One region of the Paenibacillus sp. FSL R5-0470 genome, then DNA from elsewhere that is predicted to be linked to it. Evidence: a T-box and tRNA genes for the amino acid it is inferred to sense, from the RefSeq annotation. Region 1 holds a T-box; the other holds one or more tRNA genes.
What was found. The T-box of region 1 lies ahead of argS (arginine--tRNA ligase). A T-box ahead of a tRNA ligase gene usually reads a tRNA of that ligase, here a tRNA-Arg.
Positions count from the first base shown of each region.

Region 2: it has a tRNA-Arg gene. The T-box ahead of argS (arginine--tRNA ligase) is inferred to sense a tRNA for this amino acid. The anticodon was not compared.

Region 1 is NZ_CP150238.1:5,536,997-5,542,196, forward strand. Features, by position in the region: gene MKY99_RS24515 (collagen-like protein) at 1-1,085, opposite strand, end outside; gene MKY99_RS24520 (hypothetical protein) at 1,100-1,459, opposite strand; T-box leader at 1,739-1,955, shown strand; gene argS (arginine--tRNA ligase) at 1,996-3,861, shown strand; gene MKY99_RS24530 (cellobiose phosphorylase) at 3,916-5,200, opposite strand, start outside.
Region 2 is NZ_CP150238.1:182,508-187,707, reverse strand. Features, by position in the region: gene gap (type I glyceraldehyde-3-phosphate dehydrogenase) at 1-482, opposite strand, end outside; gene MKY99_RS00915 (sugar-binding domain-containing protein) at 585-1,637, opposite strand; tRNA gene MKY99_RS00910 (tRNA-Arg) at 1,973-2,047, shown strand; gene clpP (ATP-dependent Clp endopeptidase proteolytic subunit ClpP) at 2,241-2,837, shown strand; gene MKY99_RS00900 (GDSL-type esterase/lipase family protein) at 2,933-3,571, opposite strand; gene MKY99_RS00895 (DUF4163 domain-containing protein) at 3,681-4,781, opposite strand; gene MKY99_RS00890 (SIMPL domain-containing protein) at 4,908-5,200, opposite strand, start outside.

The DNA of each region.
Region 1 (5,200 bases):
GCTCCGGTCACTCCATCCGCTCCCGTTGCTCCAGTCACTCCGTCCGCTCCCGTTGCTCCAGTCACTCCGTCTGCCCCTGTTGCTCCAGTCGCTCCAACTGCTCCCGTTGCCCCAGTCACTCCATCGGCTCCTGTTGCACCAGTCGCTCCCGTTGCTCCTGTTGCTCCTGTTGTTCCTGTTGCTCCAGCTGCTCCAGTTGCCCCAGTCACTCCATCGGCTCCTGTTGCACCAGTCGCTCCAGCTGCTCCAGTTGCTCCAGTTGCTCCAGTCACTCCAGCTGCTCCTGTTGCCCCAGTCACTCCAGCTGCTCCTGTTGCCCCAGTCACTCCATCTGCTCCTGTTGCTCCTGTTGCTCCTGTTGCTCCAGTCACTCCATCGGCTCCTGTTGCACCAGTCGCTCCCGTTGCTCCTGTTGTTCCTGTTGCTCCATCTGCTCCTGTTGCCCCGGTCGCTCCTCCGGGCGCTCCTGTAGCTCCGGTCGCTCCATCTGCTCCCGTTGCTCCTGTTGCCCCAGTCACTCCATCGGCTCCTGTTGCTCCCGTTGCTCCTGTCGCTCCGTCTGCTCCGTCTGCTCCCGTTGCTCCTGTTGCTCCGTCTGCTCCCGTTGCTCCTGTTGCTCCGTCTGCTCCTGTTGCTCCAGTCGCTCCATCTGCTCCCGTTGCTCCAGTTGCTCCGTCTGCTCCTGTTGCTCCAGTCGCTCCATCTGCTCCTGTTGCCCCAGTTACCCCTACCGTTGCTCCGAGTAATTCAGAATGGACTAGTCGGTGAGCACTCACAATTTGACCCACACTATTTTTTCCCCAGACTGAAATTTGAATTGGATCATCTACTAGGCTTAAAGTCGTAAAAATAAATTCAAATGCATCAAAATCCGCATAATAATCTGTTGTTACAACTTGATCAGGCATAACATTAACAAGCTGACTAACATACATGGTTCTTGTCCCATTCATATAATATCCTTGAACGAGAACCGTAGAAGAAACAACGTCACTTCGGTTATCGATTTTGATCGTAACATGTTGAGTAGGTCGTATACCTCCCACCATGGTATTATCTATCGGCCCAGTAGATAAATAGCTCAATTCTCAACACTCCTTTAGATTATTCCTACATGTTTTTCCCACGCTACTATACGATGAGGTTCTACTAATTCCCCTGAAGCCTGTTTTCCCCAGACCGAGATCCCTACCTCTGCTTCAACAACTTCTAATGTCGTAAACTCAAATTCAAATGCATCTAAATCTGCAAAATAGTTCCTAGTTAGAACTTGGTTAGGTGCGAGATTAATCATTTCATTCACATACATCGATCTTGACCCATTTAGCAAAAATCCCTGAATAACAAGATTATATGGATTAAGAGAATCACGATTAACTACTTTTACTGTTACGATTTGTGTCTGTCTGACCCCTAGAATTGGACTATTATCTATAGGTCCGGTTGAGAATAAAGCCATCTTTTTCACTCCTCTCTTCTGCTGCAGTTTGAAAAATAAAAAAACTATAAAACTAGTAACATGGTTCATAATTAATAGCTCTATATAGTAATATTCTGTATTCAAAGTTAATGTGTGGACATTTATGCAAAGGAATTGCCACTCAAAAAAAGACAACCTTCTATTCTTTGAATTTGTAATCTACTAATCGGACAATCTTAAACTCAAGCATTTTCTACGTTTTCTAACTAACACCCTATTGCTTTTTTCGAAATATTCGTTATACTGATAAAAATTATTCAAGCATCGATGAGCGGGAGAGTAGTTAACGTGTTCTAGTCCTCAGCGAGCCGGGTAAGTGCAAGCCGGTACAGATCACCTAATGAAGCGCACCCATGAGATGGACTTCTGAACCTAAGTAGGAAGTCCCGGCTAAAGACCGTTATCCTGTAAGGTGGCTAAACATCTGTTTAGCAACGAGAGTGGTACCGCGAGCGCTAAAGCCCTCGTCTCTTTTGAGACGAGGGCTTTTTTGTATTTTTAAAGGAGGGTATAAAATGTTAAGTCAAATCATCAAACACAGCATTGAACAAAGTGTAAAAAAAGTATTCCACACCTTAGAAGTTGCCTACCCAAAAGATGTTGCAATTCTGATCGAACAGCCAGCTAATCTAGAGCATGGTGATTATTCCTGCAATATTGCTATGCAGCTAGCCAAACTCCTGCGTAAATCCCCTCTCGTCATAGCAGAGTTAGTAAAAGCAGAAATTAAATTACAAGAGAGATACACGGGTCTTTTACAAAAAGTCGAAGTAGCTGCTCCTGGATTTATTAATTTGTATATGAATTGGCAGGTGTGGGCTAAACATTCCTTTAATCTGCCTGACAGCACAAGGGAAAAGGTCATCATAGAGCATACTTCAATCAATCCAAATAAAGCTGCTCATGTAGGTCATCTGAGAAATGCTTGCATCGGCGATGCGCTGGTCAGAATAATGAAAAGAACCGGACATAACGTAGAGGTCCATAACTACGTGGATGATCTGGGCAACCAGCTGGCAGATACAGTCGTTGGTTTATTAAATGTACCTTTAGAAGGGGAACATCAACGTTTCGGTGATTATTGCTGGGATCTATATGCCAAAGTGAACAAAGAATATGCACGGAATCCAGAGATCACTCACAAGCGCACAGATATGCTGCATGCCCTTGAACAGGGTGATGGTAATGAGGCGTGGCTGGGCAACCTAGTCGCTGAACGTATTGTGAGAGAACATGTATCGGAAATGAAGCGTTTTGGTATTCACTATGACCTGCTGGTGTGGGAGAGCAATATTTTAAAAGAGGGCTTCTGGACAGCCGCATCTGAGCTATTGAAGCAAACGGCAGTTTTTGTACAGGAGACTGAAGGCAAGCTTGCGGGCTGCTGGGTGCTAAAACAAGGGACAGAGGTTAGCAGTGGAGCGGATTCAGAGGATCATCAGATGGATAAGGTGCTTGTGCGTTCGAATGGGATTTTGACGTACACAGCCAAAGACATTGCTTATCATCTCTGGAAATTCGGTCTACTATCCAAAGATTTCACCTACAGTGAATTCTCGTCTGGTTTATGGACCACAGGATTAACTGGAACCCCTGAGCCTTATGGACATGCCGACCGTGTTATTAACGTGATCGATTATAGACAGGAATATCCGCAACAAATGGTTAAGCAGGCTTTAGGAGCACTAGGATATAACGAGCAGGCTGAGAAGCTCCATCATGTAAGTTATGGCGTTGTTTCTCTTAGTCCGGCCTCTGCTGCTGAGCTGGGGATAGATATTTCAGAAGGGAAATCTTCTTATGCCATGTCCGGGCGCCAAGGAATCGGTGTTAAGGTGAGCGATTTAGTAAAGCTTATGGAACAGAACATAGAACATTCGCGCTCTGATAAAGAGGGTCTTACCAGCCACATCATTGCAGCTGCTGCTATTCGTTATTATCTGCTGCGGTTTAACCTGGGAACGGAAATCGTGTTTGATTTCAAACAGGCTACCGAAATATCCGGTAATACCGGGGTTTATCTGATGTACACCTATGCGCGTGCAAGCAGTGTTTTGGGCAAATCAACAACCCCATTAATTACAGATGCCTCAAAGCTTCAATTTCCACTCGAAATGGAAAAAGCAGAGCTCGCTTTGCTGAGACAGCTTGGCGTCTGGCAAGAGACATTGTATTCTGCCAGCATAGAATTAACGCCGAATATACTCTGCACGTATGCGCATACCTTAGCCACACTTTTCAATAACTTTTATTCTATATGTCCGATTTTAAAAGGTGCGGAGGCTACCATCGCGTTCCGCCTCTGGCTCACTTCGAGATTTAAGGACACTTTAGGTGATGTGCTAGAGGTTCTTGGGTTACCGACACCGAGCCGTATGTAGTACAAAAAGGGCAATCTCCATGCTTATCGCGGAGATTGCCCTTCTTTTATTATCTTACTTATAAATGTCTATCACATTTCCAGCTTCTACGCAGAGACGATCAAAGTCCTCACGTTTGATACGGATACCACCACTACGGTAGCGATTAAGCGTACCTTCGGCTTGCAATTCTGTACCGTTAACAGTAATCCGACTGTTATCAGAGCCCGTAAGGTGATAAATAAAGTCTACCTTAGTGCCTGCATATTCAAAGCTAAAGCGCATTCCGTCCAGCGACTCCGGCAGAATTGGATCGACGATTAAATCTCCGCCTTCCGTACGGATCCCCAGTGCATTCGAGATCAACTGGTTCATGTAGATCCCAGGACCGCTTGAATAGATTCTCCAGCCACCTTTAACCGCTACGTCACCATTACGCAGTTTATCGAAATTCTCCTGCGCCTCGTAACGGGTGTTAAATTTACCATCCGAGCTACTGAAATAAGAGTTAGCCTGACGTAGTTCAGCGTTTGGCACCACGTCGCGGATTCCGATCGGATTGATCGCCGCTAGGCCATTCCAGACCTGATCGGTTTTCCCTAGCTTAGCCATAGCTTCTACATAACGGATGTGTGCATGTACATATTGAAGTCCAATTTCCCGACCAAAGTTAGAAGCTTGCTCCGCACGTTTGAAATGGGTGCTTACGCCGCCAACATATTGAGCTGGACGGTTCATCAGACGAACGCCATCTGGACAGAACAGTTTATCCTGGATTACTTCATAGTGGGCTTCGGCTTGTTCTGGTGTAAGCAGCTCACTGATCATACTGCGCGTCATTGGCAGCAGACGGTATTGGATCCCTGTTTCCGTATCACTTGGATGTACCATAAGCTTCACTTGCTCTGGGTCCTCCATATACAAGAAGCCTGGAATTACCTCAGATTGAAGCATATGTGTGTTGAAATCCTCACGGATTCCCTCCACCATCGCTTTCAGCTCTTCCGAACCTGCTGGATCAACTTTATGAAGCACTTCTGAGAACTGATTCAATGTCTGATAGGTAAGCGCCACTGTCCAGCTGCTAACCATGTACTGCTTCAGCTGTGGATTAGCCGGTTGGAGTGTATCATCCCAGTCACCATCACCGTAAGAAGACAAATGCGTGTCATGCAGGAAGTGATTCTTAATATAAGCAACTTCCTTCCGTGCATGATCCAGCAGCGTCGCTTTTTCCTCTGTAAAATCAAAGCTATGCTTACGAGTATAAGGCACAGTCGCTTGCAAAATACTGTAGTCTTGCGTTACCGCCAAATAGTCTCCAAGCACTTTGAGTGGCCATACAATAATATCTCCGTGG
Region 2 (5,200 bases), 1.5 Mb from region 1:
TTTGCCATTGGAGCTAGGCAGTTCGTTGTGCAAGATGCGCCGGAAATAACAGTCTCAGTACCATCAAGAATGTCATCGTTAACGTTGTAAACGACAGTTTTCATGTCGCCAGTAGCTGGAGCGGAGATAACTACTTTCTTAGCTCCACCTTTCAAGTGTTTTTCAGCTGCTTCTTTAGTTGTGAAGAAACCTGTGCACTCAAGTACGATATCAACGCCTAGGTCGCCCCATGGCAATTCTTCAGGGTTGCGGTTAGCAAGAACCTTAACTTCTTTGCCATTGACTTTGAAGAAGCCATCATGCACTTCAACATCACCTTGGAATTTACCTTGAGTTGTATCATATTTAAGCAAATGAGCAAGCATCTTAGCGTCAGTCAAGTCGTTGATTGCTACCACTTCGATACCTTCTACATTTTGAATACGGCGGAAAGCAAGGCGTCCAATACGTCCAAATCCGTTAATTCCAACTTTTACACTCATTGAATAGTTCCTCCTAGAATTCGTTTTATTTATTCAAAACAGACCGTGAAGCCTGTCATGACAACAATGTTAAGTATGATGCAAGATATATGCTCTAGTGAGTTACGAGGATATCTGTAACTGATTATCAATTTCCTTGCCGATTTCCACAGCAGCAGCCTCGTCGGTGACGAGTATATTCTCCTGCCCGAAACGCAGCATGGCATGAATGGCTTTGGCCTTTGGTTTGCCTCCAGCAATACCGATGACTGTCTCCGTCCGAACAATATCTTCTAGACGTAGTCCCATCGTAAGCATCGTATGGACAACCTGACCATCTTCGTTAAAGTAATACCCAAAGGATTCAGCCACGGCTCCCTCACCCTGGATTTCTGAGACAGTTGCCTCATCCAGCTTGCGGCGGCGAGTCATTTCAATGGCATCCCCAATCCCATGTACAATAATACGCGAACTGCGGATGATTTGTACAATCTCTCCAATATTAGAGTCAAGTGCTAGTGACTGGTAGGCATCCCCACTAAGTAAATCAGGTACATGCAGCAACCGGTAATTCGCTCCTACCCGTTTTGCCATTGTTGAGGCAATCGTATTGGCTTGAATCTCCATACTCTCTCCTAATCCACCACGCGCCGGAACAAACCAAGCGTTCTTATAGGAAAGGGATAACGGCGGTGTCAGTTGATCAGCCATGTCGGCAAGCGTTGATCCACCTGTGACAGCAACTATATCATCTGTACGAAGTACACTGAGCAGCGCTTTTGCACCGGCTCGGCCAAGCTCACGTTTGGTGAACGGCGATGACTCACAATCACCCGGCACCACAATAACTTTATCCAGACCGTACGTTGCCCGAATTTTCTCTTCCAGCTCATCCAGACCAAACAGGCTCTTAACGACCGGCTCTAGTAAATCAAGCAGTCTACGCCCAGCAGCGCTAATGCGCATGCCAACGCTCTCGATCTCAATGAGCCCTTGCGATTTCAGAAGGTCCGTTTCGGCACGCAGTACCCGCTCAGTCATATCAAGCGAAGCGGCAAGCGTTCTGCGCCCAATTATATCGGACAGCATGATCTGATGAAGAATCGTGTACCGTCTCTTAAGGGTTTCCATGAGATCAGGCAGAAGCTGCTTTTGGATATCTAATAAATTACGCATACTTTCACTCCTGCAACTTCGTCTTCCTCTATTCCCTTGTTCATGGTCTCAAAATGTCCCGGGTAAACTTTTTAAGTCCCACTCATATTCTAACCAAATATTGCTCGAAGTGCAAGTCTTCCGAGAGTAGAATTCTCAAGCGCTTGTCTTCTTATACATTTATAAGATTGGGAAAGAGGTTCTGCTCCAAAAAACCTGTCATTAACAATCCAGATTCTTTAGCTGAGTGAAACACAATGTACGCTTGTCCACCTTGAAGACAAGGGATAGAGCCTGAGTACAGTATTATTAATTCATTGCAATTGCACAGAAATTGTATTATAATCATTTTTGTTGCGCCCGTGGTCCAATGGATATGACGTAGGCCTCCGAAGCCTGAGATCCAAGTTCGATTCTTGGCGGGCGCGCCATTAATTTCACTTTTGTACATAATTTAGTAGTGCCTATACTACTACTTAACCAAAGAGCCGCGTGTCGGCTCTTTTTTTTGAATATAAGTTTGACTTTCTTTGACTTTTTGTTTGAATTTGTTTATCATGTGGGTAATACGGCAAGAGTAAAAATGAATACATTTGAAGAACCAATATCAAGGAGGTTTTCCACGTGAGTTATATTCCTATGGTAGTAGAACAGAGCAACCGCGGTGAGCGCGCTTATGACATCTATTCCCGCCTGCTGAAGGACCGCATCATTTTCCTTGGAACGGAGGTTAATGACGTGGTAGCCAATTCTATCATCGCACAAATGCTGTTCTTGGCTGCCGAAGATCCGGAGAAGGACATTCACCTTTATGTGAATAGCCCCGGCGGTTCCATTACTGCAGGTATGGCTATTTTTGATACAATGCAGTACATTAAACCGGACGTTTCCACCATCTGTGTGGGTATGGCAGCTTCTATGGGAGCTTTCCTACTTAACGCTGGCGCTAAAGGCAAACGCTTCGCACTGCCTAACAGTGAGATCATGATTCACCAACCTCTGGGTGGTGCTCAAGGTCAAGCAACGGATATCGAAATCCGTGCCCGTCGTATCCTCAAATTGCGTGATAAGTTGAATCGTATTCTTGCAGAACGTACGGGTCAACCGCTAGAACGTATTGAGAAGGATACAGATCGTGATTACTTCATGACTGCTGCAGATGCGGCAACTTACGGTATCGTTGATAAAGTCATCGAGAAAACACTGCCTAGCGGTGTGTAAGCTATAAAACAACACAAAGAGGCTGTGCCCTATCCACTTGATGGTTAGCGCACAGCCTCTTTACTTTTCAGACCACCACTTCATACGAATCTCAGTTAAATCAAACCGCCATATCCAAGCGCATCGAGTTTCTCAGCAATCACACGGTAGCCTCGGCCATTCGGATGTAAGTGGTCAATCGATAATAGCCCTCTCTCATTTCCTGCAAACTCACTATAGATAGAAGCAAACCCACATACTCGGCTACTGTACTGTGAGGCATAGCGGTTAAACTGCCGCACCCACTCTGTAGCACCCACTACCTGAGGATAAGGATTATACAGTCCCACAATCCGAATGATAAAAGGTCTACGCGTTCCCGTCTTCAATTGGAAGAGGATACTCATAATTGCAGCAAAATTTTGTTTGCATTCTTGCAATGATCTTCGCAGCTCTTTAGATAAATTTTCAGGTTGTCTAGCTGCAGCCTTCGCAGCATGGATTAAATCGTTGCCACCGATGGATAGAGTGATGATGTCGGCTGCTCGAATGGCTTCGCGAGTCATTGCACTCCCCCGCAGCCGCTGTTCCAGTTCAGAAGTAGTCAATCCATTCACGCCCAAATTCGTAGAGGCTACATTAGAACGCAGTCTCCCTTCCGCCATTCTACGGTACACCGGTACAAAACCGTTCCCTGGCAGAGCGCCAAATCCAGTCGTCAAGGAATCGCCAATTGCAGTGTATTGATAGCTCATAGCTCTCCCCCGTTCATAAACTAGTTACTCCATTTAGCATATGAATTCGAGGTGATTCTGGTAAGGGGGAGATGTCCAGTGGTGACACTAGCGGGTACGACTTCTCTATTTATTTTACAGCAGCAAATGGGCTACCGCCTTCCGGCAACAATTCTTTGAAAGTAAAGGGATATTCCGGGAACCCCGCAGCATAAGCTGTGTATTCATACAATTGGAAGAACAGAACGACCTGATCATCCTTCAGATAAAAATACTTTTCCGTATTCAATCCGTTGAATCCTCCCAAATAACTTTCCTCCGCTTTTACTAGCTTGTTCAACTTAGCATTCAACTCTTTTTTGTAGTTTGGGTTAGCTCCGAACAGGTCGCCCAACAGTAGACGTTTGCCATCCTTGAGCGAAAAGGTAAAAGCCTCCCGATTGGTCATACCATGAGCGCCGCCCGTATCGCTATACTGTGACATCACTAAGCTGATCACACCATCCTGATTGTAGGTCACCACATAATCTATATCATAAGTATACTTAGGCTCTGACCCAGATAGATTCGAGATATCCTTCTCTGCGCCTGCAGCGAATTTCATGGCACTTTCTTTCAAAATATCATTCATGGCCTGCTGTGCATTGGAATTGCTTAATCCACTAAACTTCGGATAATCAAGCTGGATCAAAGCCTCTTTCCGATCCTTAGCATAGGTCTCCGTGGTTACTATCAACGCATTCTGTGATCTATTCACCACATTCAACCTACTAGAGCCCCGACTCCAATCCACTTTATAGCCCAAATAATCATTTAACAGACCTGATGGAACATAGAGCCGATTGTTTATTAGCTTTCCTTCATACTCTCGAATGTAATAATTGTTCACCCAAATTGAAGTACCATAGCTTGATAACAGCAACTTGGCCTTAGTCGTTCCCTTTCCGATCGTGTATGCATTTTCGTTTTTATCATAAGTTAGAGGTAATTGCAGCACATCACGCATAAAGGTAATCGGAATCCAGACCTTCCCTTCCTGCAAAATACCTGTCTGCTGAGAAATTACCCCGTTCGCCTTTAAAGCTATACTTGCAGCAATAGCCTTGCTCTTCGTCTGATCAGACGCTGCATAACCCTTATCACTAGGCAGCAATGCTCCACCAAGCAATAATCCCGCCGACATCAAACCTATGCCCCATTTGCGTACTGTTTCTTTTGAAATATTCATCATCTTGTTTTACCACTCCTTTCCAGTTTATTAAACCTAATCTTGGAGAATTTACACAAAAAAAGAGGCGCCCCCCACTATTACTAGTGGAAGATCACCCCTCCTCTCTGCAATCATCTTGTTCTGCTACTATTTCAATTCATACATTACGCTCAGCTGTGTTGTAACTTTAACTACTCCCGGTTGAACGGATGTGCTTGCACCAGCATCTGCTGCAGCCATTTCCATTTTTAGATTCTGTTCAAAATAAACCGGAGTGACATTGCCATCATTTTGGCTGACCGTGATTACTTGACCCAGGCTACGTTTAGCCGCCTTAGCAATAGCTCCTGCTTTAACATCTGCATTCGCCATCGCCTTTTCAATCACCTGAGCTTCAAAGGCAGAAGTATCTTCCACGGAAAAACGTGCATTTCCGATAT